Regions from separate parts of the Paenibacillus sp. FSL R5-0345 genome, predicted to be linked through region 2. Evidence: a T-box and tRNA genes for the amino acid it is inferred to sense, from the RefSeq annotation. Region 2 holds a T-box; the other holds one or more tRNA genes.
The links. A T-box is a leader RNA that pairs with one kind of tRNA and senses whether it is charged. The one in region 2 lies ahead of trpS (tryptophan--tRNA ligase), so its partner is inferred to be a tRNA-Trp.
Positions count from the first base shown of each region.

Region 1 (7,898 bases), 2.9 Mb from region 2:
TTTATAGCTATACTTAAGGCTTAACTGCGTTACGAATGGCTTCTACTTCTGAGGTTTCCATTCCCATCGCGTTATCTACTGTAATTTCTTTATTGATCAGCTTTTGCTTCACTTCTTCAACTTTAGCCTGAAGATCCGCTGGGAAGACATTTTTATATATCTCATTCTCTGCAATGCCTACACCATCATCTACGAAGCTCAATACATCACGTTTACCCATTTCCAGCGTACCCTCTTGTAATTTCTTCACGGCACCCAGAATAGCACTATCAATCTTTTTAATAGAAGAAGTAACGATCAAGTTTGCTTTTTCGCTATCTGTTTCATTAAGTAACATCGCCTGATCAGAGTCTACGCCAATAGCATATTTCTTCTTCTCTTTAGCTGCATCAAAGATCCCAAGACCTGTACCCCCAGCTACGTTAAAAATAACATCCACACCGGAGTTATATTGAATCAGTGAAAGCTCCTTACCTTTAGCCGGGTTAACGAAATCACCAGCATACGATACAGCTACCTTCACATCAGGATCAACATATTGAGCGCCCTGAATGTAGCCAACCAAGAAAGCGTTAATCCCTGGAATATCCATACCGCCTACAAATCCGATCACATTCTCAGGATTAGCATTAGGCATATCGGATTGTGTAGCTAGCGCCGCTACAGCACCTGCTAGAAAAGATACTTCATTAGTCGCATAAGACATGTTGTACATGTTCTCTGGTGCTTCATCTATATCGGTATCATAGTTAATGAATTTTTTGTCTGGATATAATTCAGCCGTTGCATTAAACATCTCTGTAATTTCCGATCCGCCAGAAATAATAACATCCCAATCCTCAGCGGCGATATCGTTAAACGTAGGCTCCCATTTCGTTTTATCGACACCCATTTCTACAACCTTTGTTTCTGCACCCAGTTCATCCTTAACCTTTTGCAAACCGCTATTCGCAGAGTCAAAGAAAGATTTATCTCCAAGCGTTCCTGGAATCAGAAGCACAACTTTGAGTTTATCTCCTGAACTTGTTTCTCCACCTTCAGCTGCATTAGATCCTGCATTCGTGGAAGATCCATTACTCGACGTATTATTTCCACAAGCTGTGACCATTACCATTACTACTAGTAACAACAAAGAAAGAACTTTCTTATTCATTTTTCTATTCCCCCTATTTATAGTTGGTTAGTAATTTGAGAGATTCTCCTTCTTAGTCCGTTGTATATTTCACGATTTAGATGGAAACTCTCATATTTCATGTAACATTGTCAAAATTTTAATGATTTTAACGAATACACTCAAAAATAGAGAGAAAATTATAATTTTTACGAATAATCCGACTAATTTCCGAACGAGATGGCCAGTCAGGTTGCTAATCTTCGGATTTATTGATACGATCATATCAAATATTAATGAAAATAATTATATGATTTCGGTCATAATTTTGTACGATTCGGCTAAAACATAATTATTGGAGGCTCATCATGGATCGTGTTCTATATATTGTAAATGCAGCACATGAGGTTAATACCTATATTCCACCACACCAGCATGAATGTTATGAACTAGTCTATTATTTAAACGGATTAGGAACTACCAATGTAGGTTCGCGAAGTTATCATTTTCGTTCTTCTTCATTCGCGCTAATACCACCCAATCATAAACATGACGAGAATCATCGCGAAGACGCTACTATACTATTTGTAGGCTTCCATTCAAATCACCCGAATATGGAGAATTTGCAAGGCGTATATGAAGATGATAAAGACCATACTGTTCTACAGATCTTGCTTCGAATGAAAGCAGAGTTTACGCGCAAACAAGATGGATTCTCTGAACTATTGAACCTTCAAATGAGCGAAATCACTGTTCATCTGATACGGCTTCTTAGCGCCTCTGGGTTTCAATCGCCAACGGAAGACAGAGTCCAATATGTTCTAAACTATATGAATGAGCATTACCGCCATAAGCTATCGGTCGCAACACTCTCTGAGATGTCTGGATACAGCTATGATCGTTTCCGCCATTTATTTAAAGAGCGATTCGGCTCTTCACCTCTTCGCTATCTACTATTGAAACGTCTGGATTATGCAAAGTCTCTCTTACAACATACCCAAATGCATATCTCAGAAGTATCCGCTGCTGCTGGGTTTGTCAATGATGCTCAATTCTGCAATATGTTTAAACGTGAAGTTGGTCTCACACCGCGGGCATTCCGACTAAGCAGTCAATAAAATTACAATTCAATTCACTCCGCTTCACATAAAAAAGCCGTTGAATTAGAAGTGTCTCTAATACAACGGCTTAAGAATAAAAGTTCATAGACAAAGAAAAAAGGTTTGTAAAGTTGCTTATACAAGCGACTTTACAAACCTTTTTGATATACCGGCGAGAGGACTCGAACCTCCACGGTTTCCCTCTCGATTTTGAGTCGAGCGCGTCTGCCATTCCGCCACGCCGGCACATATGAAATTAATGGAGGCGCCACCCAGATTTGAACTGGGGATAAAGCTTTTGCAGAGCTTTGCCTTACCACTTGGCTATGGCGCCATATGAAAACATTGGAGCGGACGACGGGAATCGAACCCGCGACCCTCGCCTTGGCAAGGCGATGCTCTACCGCTGAGCCACGTCCGCATAAAATGGCTGGGGATATAGGATTTGAACCTATGCATGACGGAGTCAAAGTCCGTTGCCTTACCGCTTGGCTAATCCCCAATAACATTTTAAAGTAAAATGGGGCGACTGATGGGTCTCGAACCCACGAATGCCGGAACCACAATCCGGTGCGTTAACCCCTTCGCCACAGTCGCCATATTAAACTGAATTTGTTGCTGTTCTTCTTAAAGTAAATGGGGCGACCGATGGGACTTGAACCCACGAATGCCGGATCCACAAACCGGTGCGTTAACCCCTTCGCCACGACCGCCATATTAAACTTTAGAGAAAGACTCTGGATAAAGATTGGCAGGGGCAGCAGGAATTGAACCCACACCAACGGTTTTGGAGACCGTTGTTCTACCTTTAAACTATGCCCCTAAAAAATGGTGGGGGATGATGGATTCGAACCACCGAACACGTGAGTGAGCAGATTTACAGTCTGATGCGTTTGGCCACTTCGCTAATCCCCCAAAGATGGTGCCGGCGAGAGGACTTGAACCCCCAACCTACTGATTACAAGTCAGTTGCTCTACCAATTGAGCTACACCGGCATATTAAGTTGTATACTACATGGTGGCTCGAGACGGATTCGAACCGCCGACACGAGGATTTTCAGTCCTCTGCTCTACCGACTGAGCTATCGAGCCAAGAAAATGGCGGAACCGACGAGATTCGAACTCGCGATCTCCTGCGTGACAGGCAGGCATGTTAGGCCAACTACACCACGGTTCCAAAAGATATAATTACTTGATGAAAATTGGTTGCGGGGGCAGGATTTGAACCTGCGGCCTTCGGGTTATGAGCCCGACGAGCTACCGGGCTGCTCCACCCCGCGTCGTTCTTAAATGAATATGGTGGAGGCTGAGGGGATCGAACCCCCGACCCTCTGCTTGTAAGGCAGATGCTCTCCCAGCTGAGCTAAGCCTCCGTAAACAACAATTGTTATTGTACCAAAGTCCACTATACAAAATCAAGTGAAAATTTGGTGACCCGTATGGGATTCGAACCCATGTTACCTCCGTGAAAGGGAGGTGTCTTAACCCCTTGACCAACGGGCCATACTAATTAAAAATTTGTGGCGGAGAGAGAGGGATTCGAACCCTCGAGACGCTTGTGGCGCCTACACGATTTCCAATCGTGCTCCTTCGGCCAAACTCGGACACCTCTCCATATGGCTCCCCGAACAGGACTCGAACCTGTGACAACTCGATTAACAGTCGAGTGCTCTACCAACTGAGCTATCAGGGAATATTCATACCAGGCTTGATGCCTGAAAACTGAATCCGAATTGAATTTGCATTTTAAGTATAGGATAAGCCCTCGACCGATTAGTATTGGTCAGCTCCATGCATTACTGCACTTCCACCTCCAACCTATCTACCTCGTCGTCTTCAAGGGGTCTTACTAATTGGGAAATCTCATCTTGAGGGGGGCTTCACGCTTAGATGCTTTCAGCGCTTATCCCGTCCGTACGTAGCTACCCAGCCATGCTTCTGGCGAAACAACTGGTGCACCAGCGGTACGTCCATCCCGGTCCTCTCGTACTAAGGACAGCTCCTCTCAAATTTCCTGCGCCCACGACAGATAGGGACCGAACTGTCTCACGACGTTCTGAACCCAGCTCGCGTACCGCTTTAATGGGCGAACAGCCCAACCCTTGGGACCTACTTCAGCCCCAGGATGCGATGAGCCGACATCGAGGTGCCAAACCTCCCCGTCGATGTGGACTCTTGGGGGAGATAAGCCTGTTATCCCCAGGGTAGCTTTTATCCGTTGAGCGATGGCCCTTCCATGCGGTACCACCGGATCACTAAGTCCGACTTTCGTCCCTGCTCGACTTGTAGGTCTCGCAGTCAAGCTCCCTTATGCCTTTGCACTCTTCGAATGATTTCCAACCATTCTGAGGGAACCTTGGAACGCCTCCGTTACTCTTTAGGAGGCGACCGCCCCAGTCAAACTGCCCGCCTGACACGGTCCCCGTACCCGGTAAGGGCACTAGGTTAGAACCTAGATACGATCAGGGTGGTATCCCAACGGCGCCTCCACCGAAGCTTGCGCTCCGATTTCTACGGCTCCCACCTATCCTGTACAGATCGTACCCAAATTCAATATCAAGCTGCAGTAAAGCTCCATGGGGTCTTTCCGTCTTGTCGCGGGTAACCTGCATCTTCACAGGTATTAAAATTTCACCGGATCTCTCGTTGAGACAGCGCCCAAGTCGTTACGCCATTCGTGCGGGTCAGAATTTACCTGACAAGGAATTTCGCTACCTTAGGACCGTTATAGTTACGGCCGCCGTTTACTGGGGCTTCGGTTCATAGCTTCGGGTTACCCCTAACCACTCCCCTTAACCTTCCAGCACCGGGCAGGCGTCAGCCCGTATACTTCGCCTTGCGGCTTCGCACAGACCTGTGTTTTTGCTAAACAGTCGCTTGGGCCTTTTCACTGCGGCCCCCTCGTGCTATTCACACTACCGGGGCACCCCTTCTCCCGAAGTTACGGGGTCATTTTGCCGAGTTCCTTAACGAGAGTTCTTCCGCGCGCCTTAGAATTCTCTTCTCGCCTACCTGTGTCGGTTTGCGGTACGGGCACCTTCTCCTGGCTAGAGGCTTTTCTTGGCAGTGTGAGATCATGACCTTCGCTACTACAATTTTCGCTCCCCATCACAGCCCAGCCTTAATGATGTGCGGATTTGCCTACACATCAGCCTCACTGCTTAGACGGACATATCCATCAGTCCGCGTCACTACCCTCCTGCGTCACCCCATCGCTCATAGCGGATTACGGTGGTACAGTAATTTCAAACTGTTGTCCTTCGACTACGCCTTTCGGCCTCGCCTTAGGTCCCGACTTACCCTGAGCGGACGAGCCTTCCTCAGGAAACCTTGGGCTTTCGGCGGATCAGATTCTCACTGATCTTTTCGTTACTCATACCGGCATTCTCACTTGTATGCTGTCCAGCGCTCCTTACGGTACACCTTCAACCCACATACAACGCTCCCCTACCCCAGATACATAGTATCTAGCCATAGCTTCGGTGGTGTGTTTAGCCCCGTTACATTTTCGGCGCAGAGTCACTCGACCAGTGAGCTATTACGCACTCTTTCAATGGTGGCTGCTTCTAAGCCAACATCCTGGTTGTCTGTGCAACTCCACATCCTTTCCCACTTAACACACACTTGGGGACCTTAGCTGATGGTCTGGGCTGTTTCCCTTTTGACAATGGATCTTAGCACTCACTGTCTGACTCCCGGCAATAAGTATATGGCATTCGGAGTTTGACTGAGCTTGGTAATCCTTGCGGACCCCGCACCCAATCAGTGCTCTACCTCCACTACTCTTATACCGAGGCTAGCCCTAAAGCTATTTCGGGGAGAACCAGCTATCTCCGAGTTCGATTGGAATTTCTCCGCTACCCCCACCTCATCCCCGCACTTTTCAACGTGCGTGGGTTCGGGCCTCCAGTGCGTGTTACCGCACCTTCACCCTGGACAGGGGTAGATCACACGGTTTCGGGTCTACGTCCACATACTAAATCGCCCTATTCAGACTCGCTTTCGCTGCGGCTCCGTCTTCTCGACTTAACCTTGCATGTTAAACGTAACTCGCCGGTTCATTCTACAAAAGGCACGCCATCACCCATTAATAGGGCTCTGACTTTTTGTAAGCACACGGTTTCAGGTTCTATTTCACTCCCCTTCCGGGGTGCTTTTCACCTTTCCCTCACGGTACTGTTTCACTATCGGTCGCCAGGTAGTATTTAGCCTTAGCAGATGGTCCTGCTGGATTCATACGGGGTTTCACGTGCCCCGCACTACTCGGGATCCGTCTCGGAGAGAACACAGTTTAGGTTACAGGGCTTTTACCTCTATCGCGGGCCTTTCCAGACCTCTTCGCCTACCATATTCCTTTGTAACTCCATGTGAGACGTCCCACAACCCCTAAGAGCAAGCTCTTAGGTTTAGGCTGTTCCGCGTTCGCTCGCCGCTACTGACGGAATCACTATTGTTTTCTCTTCCTCAGGGTACTTAGATGTTTCAGTTCCCCTGGTCTGCCTCTACATACCCTATGTATTCAGGTATGAGTAACTGCGAATTACCACAGCTGGGTTTCCCCATTCGGACACCCCCGGATCAAAGCTTGCTTACAGCTCCCCGAGGCAGTTTCGTTGTTCGCCACGTCCTTCGTCGGCTCCTGGCGCCTAGGCATCCTCCGTGTGCTCTTATTAGCTTAACCTTGATTTTTCTTTCGAAAAATCTCACTAATAACATTTACTTGTTTACACAAGTTGCTAAAAGATGTTCTAAAACGCAAATTCGTTTCGGTATCCAGTTTTCAAGGATCAAGTCTTACTGAGAGCTTAAACTCTCAAAACTGAGCAACGAGTGAGTAACAGGCCTAGACCTGAGATTGTGGAAGTTTAACTTCCGATTTGAATGTCTTCATTGCAGAAGACGATTCTCCATAGAAAGGAGGTGATCCAGCCGCACCTTCCGATACGGCTACCTTGTTACGACTTCACCCCAATCATCTACCCCACCTTCGGCGGCTGGCTCCCTTGCGGGTTACCCCACCGACTTCGGGTGTTGTAAACTCTCGTGGTGTGACGGGCGGTGTGTACAAGACCCGGGAACGTATTCACCGCGGCATGCTGATCCGCGATTACTAGCAATTCCGACTTCATGCAGGCGAGTTGCAGCCTGCAATCCGAACTGAGACCGGCTTTGATGGGATTGGCTCCACCTCGCGGCTTCGCTTCCCGTTGTACCGGCCATTGTAGTACGTGTGTAGCCCAGGTCATAAGGGGCATGATGATTTGACGTCATCCCCACCTTCCTCCGGTTTGTCACCGGCAGTCACTCTAGAGTGCCCAACATTACTTGCTGGCAACTAAAGTTAAGGGTTGCGCTCGTTGCGGGACTTAACCCAACATCTCACGACACGAGCTGACGACAACCATGCACCACCTGTCTCCTCTGTCCCGAAGGTCGCCACTATCTCTAGTGGATTCAGAGGGATGTCAAGACCTGGTAAGGTTCTTCGCGTTGCTTCGAATTAAACCACATACTCCACTGCTTGTGCGGGTCCCCGTCAATTCCTTTGAGTTTCAGTCTTGCGACCGTACTCCCCAGGCGGAGTGCTTACTGTGTTAACTTCGGCACCAAGGGTATCGAAACCCCTAACACCTAGCACTCATCGTTTACGGCGTGGACTACCAGGGTATCTAATCCTGTTTGCTCCC
Region 1 is NZ_CP009281.1:5,837,975-5,845,872, forward strand. It holds gene R50345_RS25630 (BMP family ABC transporter substrate-binding protein) at 14-1,153, opposite strand; gene R50345_RS25635 (AraC family transcriptional regulator) at 1,480-2,229, shown strand; tRNA gene R50345_RS25640 (tRNA-Leu) at 2,379-2,457, opposite strand; tRNA gene R50345_RS25645 (tRNA-Cys) at 2,472-2,545, opposite strand; tRNA gene R50345_RS25650 (tRNA-Gly) at 2,558-2,632, opposite strand; tRNA gene R50345_RS25655 (tRNA-Gln) at 2,639-2,713, opposite strand; tRNA gene R50345_RS25660 (tRNA-His) at 2,733-2,808, opposite strand; tRNA gene R50345_RS25665 (tRNA-His) at 2,849-2,924, opposite strand; tRNA gene R50345_RS25670 (tRNA-Trp) at 2,961-3,034, opposite strand; tRNA gene R50345_RS25675 (tRNA-Tyr) at 3,041-3,126, opposite strand; tRNA gene R50345_RS25680 (tRNA-Thr) at 3,132-3,207, opposite strand; tRNA gene R50345_RS25685 (tRNA-Phe) at 3,228-3,303, opposite strand; tRNA gene R50345_RS25690 (tRNA-Asp) at 3,311-3,388, opposite strand; tRNA gene R50345_RS25695 (tRNA-Met) at 3,415-3,491, opposite strand; tRNA gene R50345_RS25700 (tRNA-Val) at 3,509-3,584, opposite strand; tRNA gene R50345_RS25705 (tRNA-Glu) at 3,640-3,714, opposite strand; tRNA gene R50345_RS25710 (tRNA-Ser) at 3,733-3,825, opposite strand; tRNA gene R50345_RS25715 (tRNA-Asn) at 3,829-3,904, opposite strand; rRNA gene R50345_RS25720 (23S ribosomal RNA) at 3,965-6,892, opposite strand; rRNA gene R50345_RS25725 (16S ribosomal RNA) at 7,125-7,898, opposite strand, start outside.
Region 1: it has a tRNA-Trp gene. The T-box ahead of trpS (tryptophan--tRNA ligase) is inferred to sense a tRNA for this amino acid. The anticodon was not compared.

Region 2 (7,898 bases):
CCTCTGCGGGTATAGGAGACTCTTTTGGCGGAACGATCGATATTCGTATCCAGTTGTTCTATGCGTGGCAGTAACCCGTTTATCCAGATAGCAATTCGGAATCCAAAGATCCCTCCCAGCGTGTTGGTAATAAGATCATCGACATCAAATAGACGGTAGGGATGATCAAAAAAGCCGTAGATGCCTGTAACCTGAGTGACCTCAAAAGATAACGAAAGCATGAAAGACAAGAGAATACACATTCCCCAGCGCGTTCGAAAATAGTAGCCCAGAAACAATCCAAACGGCACTGTCAGAGCGATGTTAAATATCACCTGTAAAAAAGCGGGCTCTCGTAGTAAAGACCAATACGTTGAAATCTGATCAGGTATGATCTTAGAGCCGTCTATAATATCTTGTATGAACTGAAGAGGGATGAGCTGCATGATACTCCCTGAAGGCGTCATATTATGTCTTGAGGAAGGCATCGGAAGCAATACGAGAAAATAAGCGTTCATCAGATAGAGCAAGAGTAAGTATAGGATTAAAGCTCTAAGCTTATGAATGTAGCCGTGTCTACGGTATTGAACGATTAGAAAAGGGAGCGTGAAGATCAATGCCGCTATAGGAAACATCATAAAGGCATAAGAAATTGGGAAAAAGTAAGAATGAAACATAAGTCACCTGCCGAATCATTGTTTTTGTGGAAGAAAAGGAGTCTGCTGCAAACTAGCGTTCCCGGCTCATTATAAAATTTTATGATAGGGAACTCAACTTATTTATTTAGCGCTTCCGGCATACATATGTTTATAGAGGAGCGTGAAGTGATGGAGAAAAAGGTACAGCAGTATTATCGTCTGAAGCAAAAACAAAAGGAAATCGAAAAAGAACTGGGGGAGCTTCGCCAGGAAATTCTAAGCTATTGTAGTGAGCAGGGGGCAACTGAGACTGAAATTGGAAGCTACAAGGTGAAGCTAGTGATGCAGAACCGCAAAGAATATGATGATCTGAAGCTTTATGAAACCTTATCAGACCCTGAAGTGTGGCGTATGCTCTCTAAATCAGACCCAGCGAAGGTAGCAAGTTTGACCAAGCTTAACGTAATCTCTGAAGACAAGATTATGCATACCTATTCTTTAAAGACCGTAACTTTGCTGCAGGTGGATAAAAAATAAGGATTTTTACGTGAGCGGTTCCCTTCATGGGGGCCGCTTTCTTATAACGAATCGCAACTCTTAGCATTTTGCGTTAAAATAAGAAGTGAAGCTGACCGTCTGCTGTTAAGGAGCTCCGGTGCTTTGGTGCGACAGTAAAGCAACCATAGAGATGGAGGAAGAGAATTCATGAAAGATTTTGATGTCATGTTAGAGAAATATGCGAACCTGGTTGTAAAGGTTGGGGTAAATGTACAGCCTGGACAAGTCTTAATGGTGCATGCGCCTATTGAAACTGCTGAGCTTACTCGCTTGATTGTAGGTAAAGCCTATGAAGCAGGTGCTAAATATGTAATTGTTGAATGGGACGATGAAGCGACTACACGGATTCGTTATGAAAAAGCTCCGGAAGATTCCTTTGATTATTATCCACAGTGGCAAGCAGAAATGATGGAGAAGTTTGCGGAAGAGAACGGCGCCATCTTACATATTAAAGTACCTGATCCGGAATTGTTCAATGGTATTGATTCTTCCAAAGTATCAAGAGCAGTTAAAGCGGCAGCTGTTGCTCGCAAAAACTACTCCAAATATACCCGCAATAGCAAAATCAGCTGGTCTCTCGTTAAGGCTCCGACGCGTGCTTGGGCAAACAAAGTGTTTGCCGATCTCCCTGAGGAAGATCGAGTAGAAGCGATGTGGGAAGCCGTATTCCAGATGAATCGTGTAGGTAGCGAGGATCCTGTTGCCGCGTGGAGAGAACATATCGGTCATTTAAAAGAGAGTCAGGATAGAATGAACGCTAAGCGTTATAAAAGCCTGCATTACCGTGCACCGGGAACGGACCTACATGTGGAGCTTCCGGAAGGTCATCTGTGGCGCGGAGGCGGTGGAGAGAATGATAAAGGTGTGTATTTCGTGGCAAATATGCCAACCGAAGAAATCTATTCGATGCCCCATCGTACAGGTGTGAATGGTACAGTTAGAAGTACACTCCCTTTGAATCTGAATGGACGTTTGGTAGAAGGTCTTTCATTCACCTTTAAAGATGGAAAAGTAGTAGCATATGAAGCTGAATCTGGACGTGAGCATCTGACTTCGCTGCTGGCAACGGATGAAGGTGCATCCTATTTAGGAGAAGTGGCTTTAGTGCAGCATGATTCTCCAATCTCTCGCTTGAACCGAATTTTCTACAATACAGGGATTGATGAGAATGCCTCCTGCCATTTCGCGTTGGGAAGTGCCTATCCTGTCAATATTGAAGGCGGCACAAAGCTTACGAATCAAGAGCTTGTCGCACGAGGTGCTAATGTCAGCTTAACACATGTCGATTTTATGATCGGTTCGGCAGAACTGGATATTGATGGAGAACTGGCGGATGGTACGATTGAACCGGTATTCCGTAGGGGAAATTGGGTGCTGTAAGTGAAAATAAGGCCGTAATGATCCCTTTGGGGGAGGGTTACGGCCTTTTCTTTTGAGAATATTTATAAATTTATTACAGCGTTTATTTCGCGCAAAGCGTCTTCCAGATCTTCGCCTCTTTCATTCATGCGGTTTGCTAGCTGCTTACAATCATCAAGTTGTTCCTCTGTTAGCGGTCCTGCAAAATGCAGCGCTTCTATATAGTAATAAATGAAGTAATAATTCTCAATTTCAATGATCTCCAAATCTATTAAGGGATTTAAACGTTGGATGCATTCCTGAGCCAGTGCATTTCCAAGATGCTCCATTTGTATGAACACTTCTAGGTCAGACTTCCCGTAAATATATGGAATCGTGTCACTGTAGCTGCTAAGAACTGCGTCGGTCCAATAATCTAAATATTCAGTGACTGAGAAATGTTGATTCTGCAACATCAGCTCTCGAAATTGTAAATCTTTTGCATGATCAAATGGGAAAATCTTTGCGAATAAAGCAGGTTCGATGGTTTTTGGCATCACAATACTGTAATCTAAGTCATTGTTCCCTGTGGAGGCAAAGGCAATAAAGTCTTCAGTTGTATTTAATGACTGAAGCTCACCCTCAGTGATCAAACGCTGCATTGCTTTTAGCGTCAGCAGATAATACCCCATTTTAATAATCCCTGCTTCAAAGGCGATGATAGGTTGATCCTCCGTGTTAAAGAGAAAATCTTCTTCTGGATAAGTTGTCAGATCTGCTAGTTGGGTAAAATAATTCACGATCTTATCGTCTTCAAGCCATAAGTGGTACCGAAAATCCCCCTGATTATATTTCAACCAGTTTATTGAACGTTCATCTCGATCCTTTGGATTTCTCTCTAAAGCTCGCTGGAAACCTTCAAGGGTATTTAGATAAATGTTGATGTTATAAAACTCATCAGCTTGAAGATTAAAAACATAGACATCTTTATTGTCAGGTCCACTCGCGAAAGAAGAAATGACTGCTTTACTGTTCTTAACGAGAGTATTTACAAAACTTTCAGCTGTAACAATTTCGATATGATTAGGTTTAGTGGGACTAAATTTTGCTCTGTTTCCATCATATAAAAGATAGTAACCTTCTTGGTGGAACGGAGTTCTCTCTTCAAGCACACGTCCAAGCTGTGAATAAAATGTATTCATGTCCATTCTTCTTTCTACTATGATTTAAATGAATGATTCGACAATTTCTTCTTTTTTCCTCTAAGAGCCGCTGTCCAATGTGACGCTGGATCTAAAAAAACGCCGGAGCTCTCTCCAATAGAGAGTCCAGCGTTTTTTTATTGCCCATACGGATCAGATTTATTTTGAAAAATAATTAAGGCCCATGGCCTCGCGTACTTCGGACATCGTTTCTTGAGCAATGTTGCGGGCACGTTTAGTTCCGGATAATAAGATATCCTTAACAACCTTGGGTCTGGCTGCATAATAGGAGCGCCGCTCACGCATCGGTTCAATTAATTGGTCTAGAGCTGTCGTGATAAGCTGCTTACAGGCAGAACAACTTATACAGCCATTTTCGCAGCTCTCGTGAATTTCACTGGCGCCGTGGGAACGAAAAGCGCGATGATAAGCATAAATGGGACAAATATCTGGATGCCCAGGATCATTTTTATGAACACGGGCTGGATCAGTTGTGGCTTTGCGGATTTTGAAGGTGATCTCTTCCTTCGTGGAGTCCAGCTCGATGGCATTACCTAAGCTTTTGCTCATTTTTGCATTGCCGTCTGTTCCCACTAGTCTTGGGGTCTCGCTGATAAGCGCTCTCGGCTCCACAAGGATGGGGCTGTACAGCTCGTTGAATCTACGTACGATTTTGCGGGTCAACTCCAGATGGGGAAGCTGGTCTTCGCCTACAGGAATAATCGTCGCTTTACAAAAGGTTATATCGGCAGTCTGGCTTACTGGATACCCAAGAAAACCATAGTATAGTTCATCTAAGCTGGAATTTTTCGATTCGGCTTTAATGGTAGGATTGTGCCGCAAAGAATTCACAGTGACGAACATGGAGAACAGAACAGTCAGTTCGGCAATCTCTGGAATCATAGATTGAATGAATATAGTGGCTTTATCTGGATCTATACCCGCTGATAAATAGTCGAGTGTGATTTCATTCAAGTTTTGACCCAGTAGTTGAGGCCGATCAAAGTGAGTCGTTAGGGCTTGAATATCTGCTAGAAACACAAAAGTATCATATTGCTCCTGTAGAGCCACTCGGTTCTGCAAGCTGCCCACGTAATGGCCAAGGTGCAGCTTTCCGGTCACTCGATCTCCAGTTAATACACGTTCTTTTATCATTTAAATTCCTCCTGTTTTGTCGCTTTTGATTAACATTGAATCGCCACCACCAGCCATCATCCATGGCCATCACCTCCTTAAATGACAAAAAAACCTCATCCAATAAGGACGAAGTTGTCGTGGTACCACCTTAATTGATCGCGCCACCAAGTTTCGTTAGCATTACGATCTTCTCTTACCTGTACGGAGAGTGTTAAAAACAATCTAGATACAGGTCCCTTGATAACGGCGGGAACCCCGGCTTCTCCTACAGCATCTAGTTAGATGGTTCGGAAGAGCAACTCTAAAGGCCATTCGATCAAACGCTGGACACCGGTTCGCAGCAACCACCGGCTCTCTGAAGTCCATGTTCATTTGTCTACTTACCCTTTTTCAACGTTGTTCATGATATTTGGGTAATTGTAATTCTGATAAGTGAGTTTGTCAATAGGTGGAAATTAGAGGATGATATTCGAAGTATCTAGGTTTTATAATCTAGTAAAAGTATAACTTAAATGTATATAATCATCAGGAATTAAGTCCAATCTATCATTGCGGATTCACAATATACTATTCTATAACCTTGAAATGGAGTGATTAAAAATGGCGACAATTATAAGTTATGGGTCACAGGCAAAAATCCCGTTAGACCCGTTTACTACTGCTATAACGGTTGCAGGGATTCCTGGAGCTGGAGCGGGTCTAGCCACAGCGCAAGTAAATATTAGTCCGGCTAATCCGGCCTCTTTCTCCAGCAGAGTCGAGTTAAATGGTAGTTTTAGTCTTACTGCACTTGCTAACAGCCAATTTCTTGTTTTAATCCGACGTGCTGGAGTCGATATTTATAGATCCTTTTTTCGTTTTACTACAACTACTGATATTCAATTAAATGTTCAGTGGGTTGATGGTCCTTATATTGGAATCCATAACTATGAATTGGTAATTCAAAATGATAGCAACTTGCCTATCAATCTATTTGGACCCATATCATTCACAGCAACTGCTATAGGAGGAGATGGCGTAATTTAAGTTACGGGACAGTTAAATCGATCTGATTTAGCTGTCCTTTTTTTCATGGGCGTATAATTAAAACCTCAACTTTTGCAGCATAAATATCAAGCAAACTCCAACCAATAAGGAAGGGGTTCTTAGAAGATTGAAGTTATGGTTTCTCTCGTTATTTATTTAAAATGTTATCCTCTAAAACAGCATATTTATCACCGTACTGCTTAATGATATGTTGTTCTCCCCAGTTACAGAGCGAAGTTAAAATGTCGCTTAGACTATTACCATATTCACTAAGTTCATATTCCACTTTTGGTGGAACCTGATTGTATACGATCCGGTTGATGATTCCATCGGCTTCCAACTCTCGAAGCTGTTGTGTTAACATCTTTTGAGTAATCCCCGGCATCAATTGTTTTAATTCTGATGTGCGTTTTTTACCATGAGTTAAATGACAGAGAATCACACACTTCCATTTTCCTCCAATAACTTCGAGTGTAGCCTCAACGGAAATATTGTATTTTTTCTTAATCGTTGTCATAATATCCTCCAATGCATAGGTACTTTTTAGTGCCTATGGTACTTTTAAGTGCGTACTATTGATTATGTCCTATTTTATCTATCATAACATTTATCGTTCATTTTTTATAGAATGTTATAATCTTAAAGTGCTCAGCCTCAAAAAAAGTTAATACAAATAAAACCGTTTCGATACGCTCCCCGTCTTAATCTATGAGAGGTTTAGGAGAGGGGGATAAGGAAGGATATGTCAATGACTAATGCAGAAATGAAGAAAGTAACGGTTCTTGATACTCGGAGCGAGACGGATTTCTACGATTCCATATTGGTACATAGAGAACAACTGTACAGTATAGCTTATAGCTATTTACGTAACCGGAATGATGCGCTTGAAGCGATGCAGGAAATGACTTGCCGCGCTTGGATTAAAAGAAAAACATTAAAGGATCCCAAAGCATTCAAATCATGGATCATTCGGATCCTGATTTATGTCTGCATAGATGAACAAAGACGCAGAAAACGTTCCATGCCGCTTGTAGATGAGAGAATGGGAGAGCAAATTACGCATATTGGCTATCATCGAATGGAAATGCTGTGGGCACTCGAACAGGTTAAGCCCAAGTATCGCCATGTGCTGTTACTTAAATACTACAATGATATGACCTTGAGCGAGATTGCGAACATTCTGGATAAACCTGAGGGAACGGTCAAGACGTGGCAGCATAAAGGATTAAAGCAGTTAAGAACGATCATTAAGAATCGGGGTGATTGGAACAATGAGTAGCCAGGAGGAGCTTGCCATGTTAATCGATGCCGAAAGGATCCCGCAGGAGCACAAAATGGAGAGTGCCGCCGCACAAATCTATGCCATACAAGCAGGACTCGAGCTAGGTAAGAAACGCGGTAAAAATTTAATGTTCGCAAAAAGCGCGATGGCTGTTCTGACTGCTGCAATGATGGTCGCAGGATTACTATTCTTCAATCCATCCCAACTGCTGCCTCAACAAGCCTCTACTAGTATTGAATCAAGTGATTGGGGTGTACTGGAACCTTTTAAGAAGTTGGCTGATGCTGATGTTGATGCCCTTACGTTAGAATCTGCTATTCGAAATGATTATGTGCAAATCGTCAATAAAAGCGCTGAGAAAGACGGGTATAAAATCACACTGAATGCTGTGATCGCTGACGAAAATAAAATTATGCTGCTGTATACAGGGACTTCAAGTGGTGGTCAGGAAATTTACAACGTAAATAGTGTGTGGCTGACAGATGCTGCAGGACAAAGTGTTGTGGATAAAAATGGTAATAGAAGTGGGATGGGTTTACATGCTGAGGATAGTATTTATAAATGGCTCGGAAAAACTATCTATCCACTAGATAAGAATAAAGCATTTCCAAAAGAGGTTGTGGCCAATTTTCAGATCGCTTCAGTGGATCCCGGCATGCTAGCAAAACCGAATACGGGAACGAATCTAGCTGATATGCGTTATTCTGATCGTTTAAAGGTGAGCTTCGCTATTGATTC
Region 2 is NZ_CP009281.1:2,927,640-2,935,537, forward strand. It holds gene R50345_RS12720 (VanZ family protein) at 1-617, opposite strand, end outside; gene R50345_RS12725 (hypothetical protein) at 807-1,154, shown strand; gene R50345_RS12730 (aminopeptidase) at 1,323-2,555, shown strand; gene R50345_RS12735 (DUF4303 domain-containing protein) at 2,618-3,715, opposite strand; gene trpS (tryptophan--tRNA ligase) at 3,875-4,870, opposite strand; T-box leader at 4,972-5,255, opposite strand; gene R50345_RS12745 (hypothetical protein) at 5,453-5,878, shown strand; gene R50345_RS12750 (winged helix-turn-helix transcriptional regulator) at 6,027-6,395, opposite strand; gene R50345_RS12755 (sigma-70 family RNA polymerase sigma factor) at 6,621-7,157, shown strand; gene R50345_RS12760 (DUF4179 domain-containing protein) at 7,150-7,898, shown strand, end outside.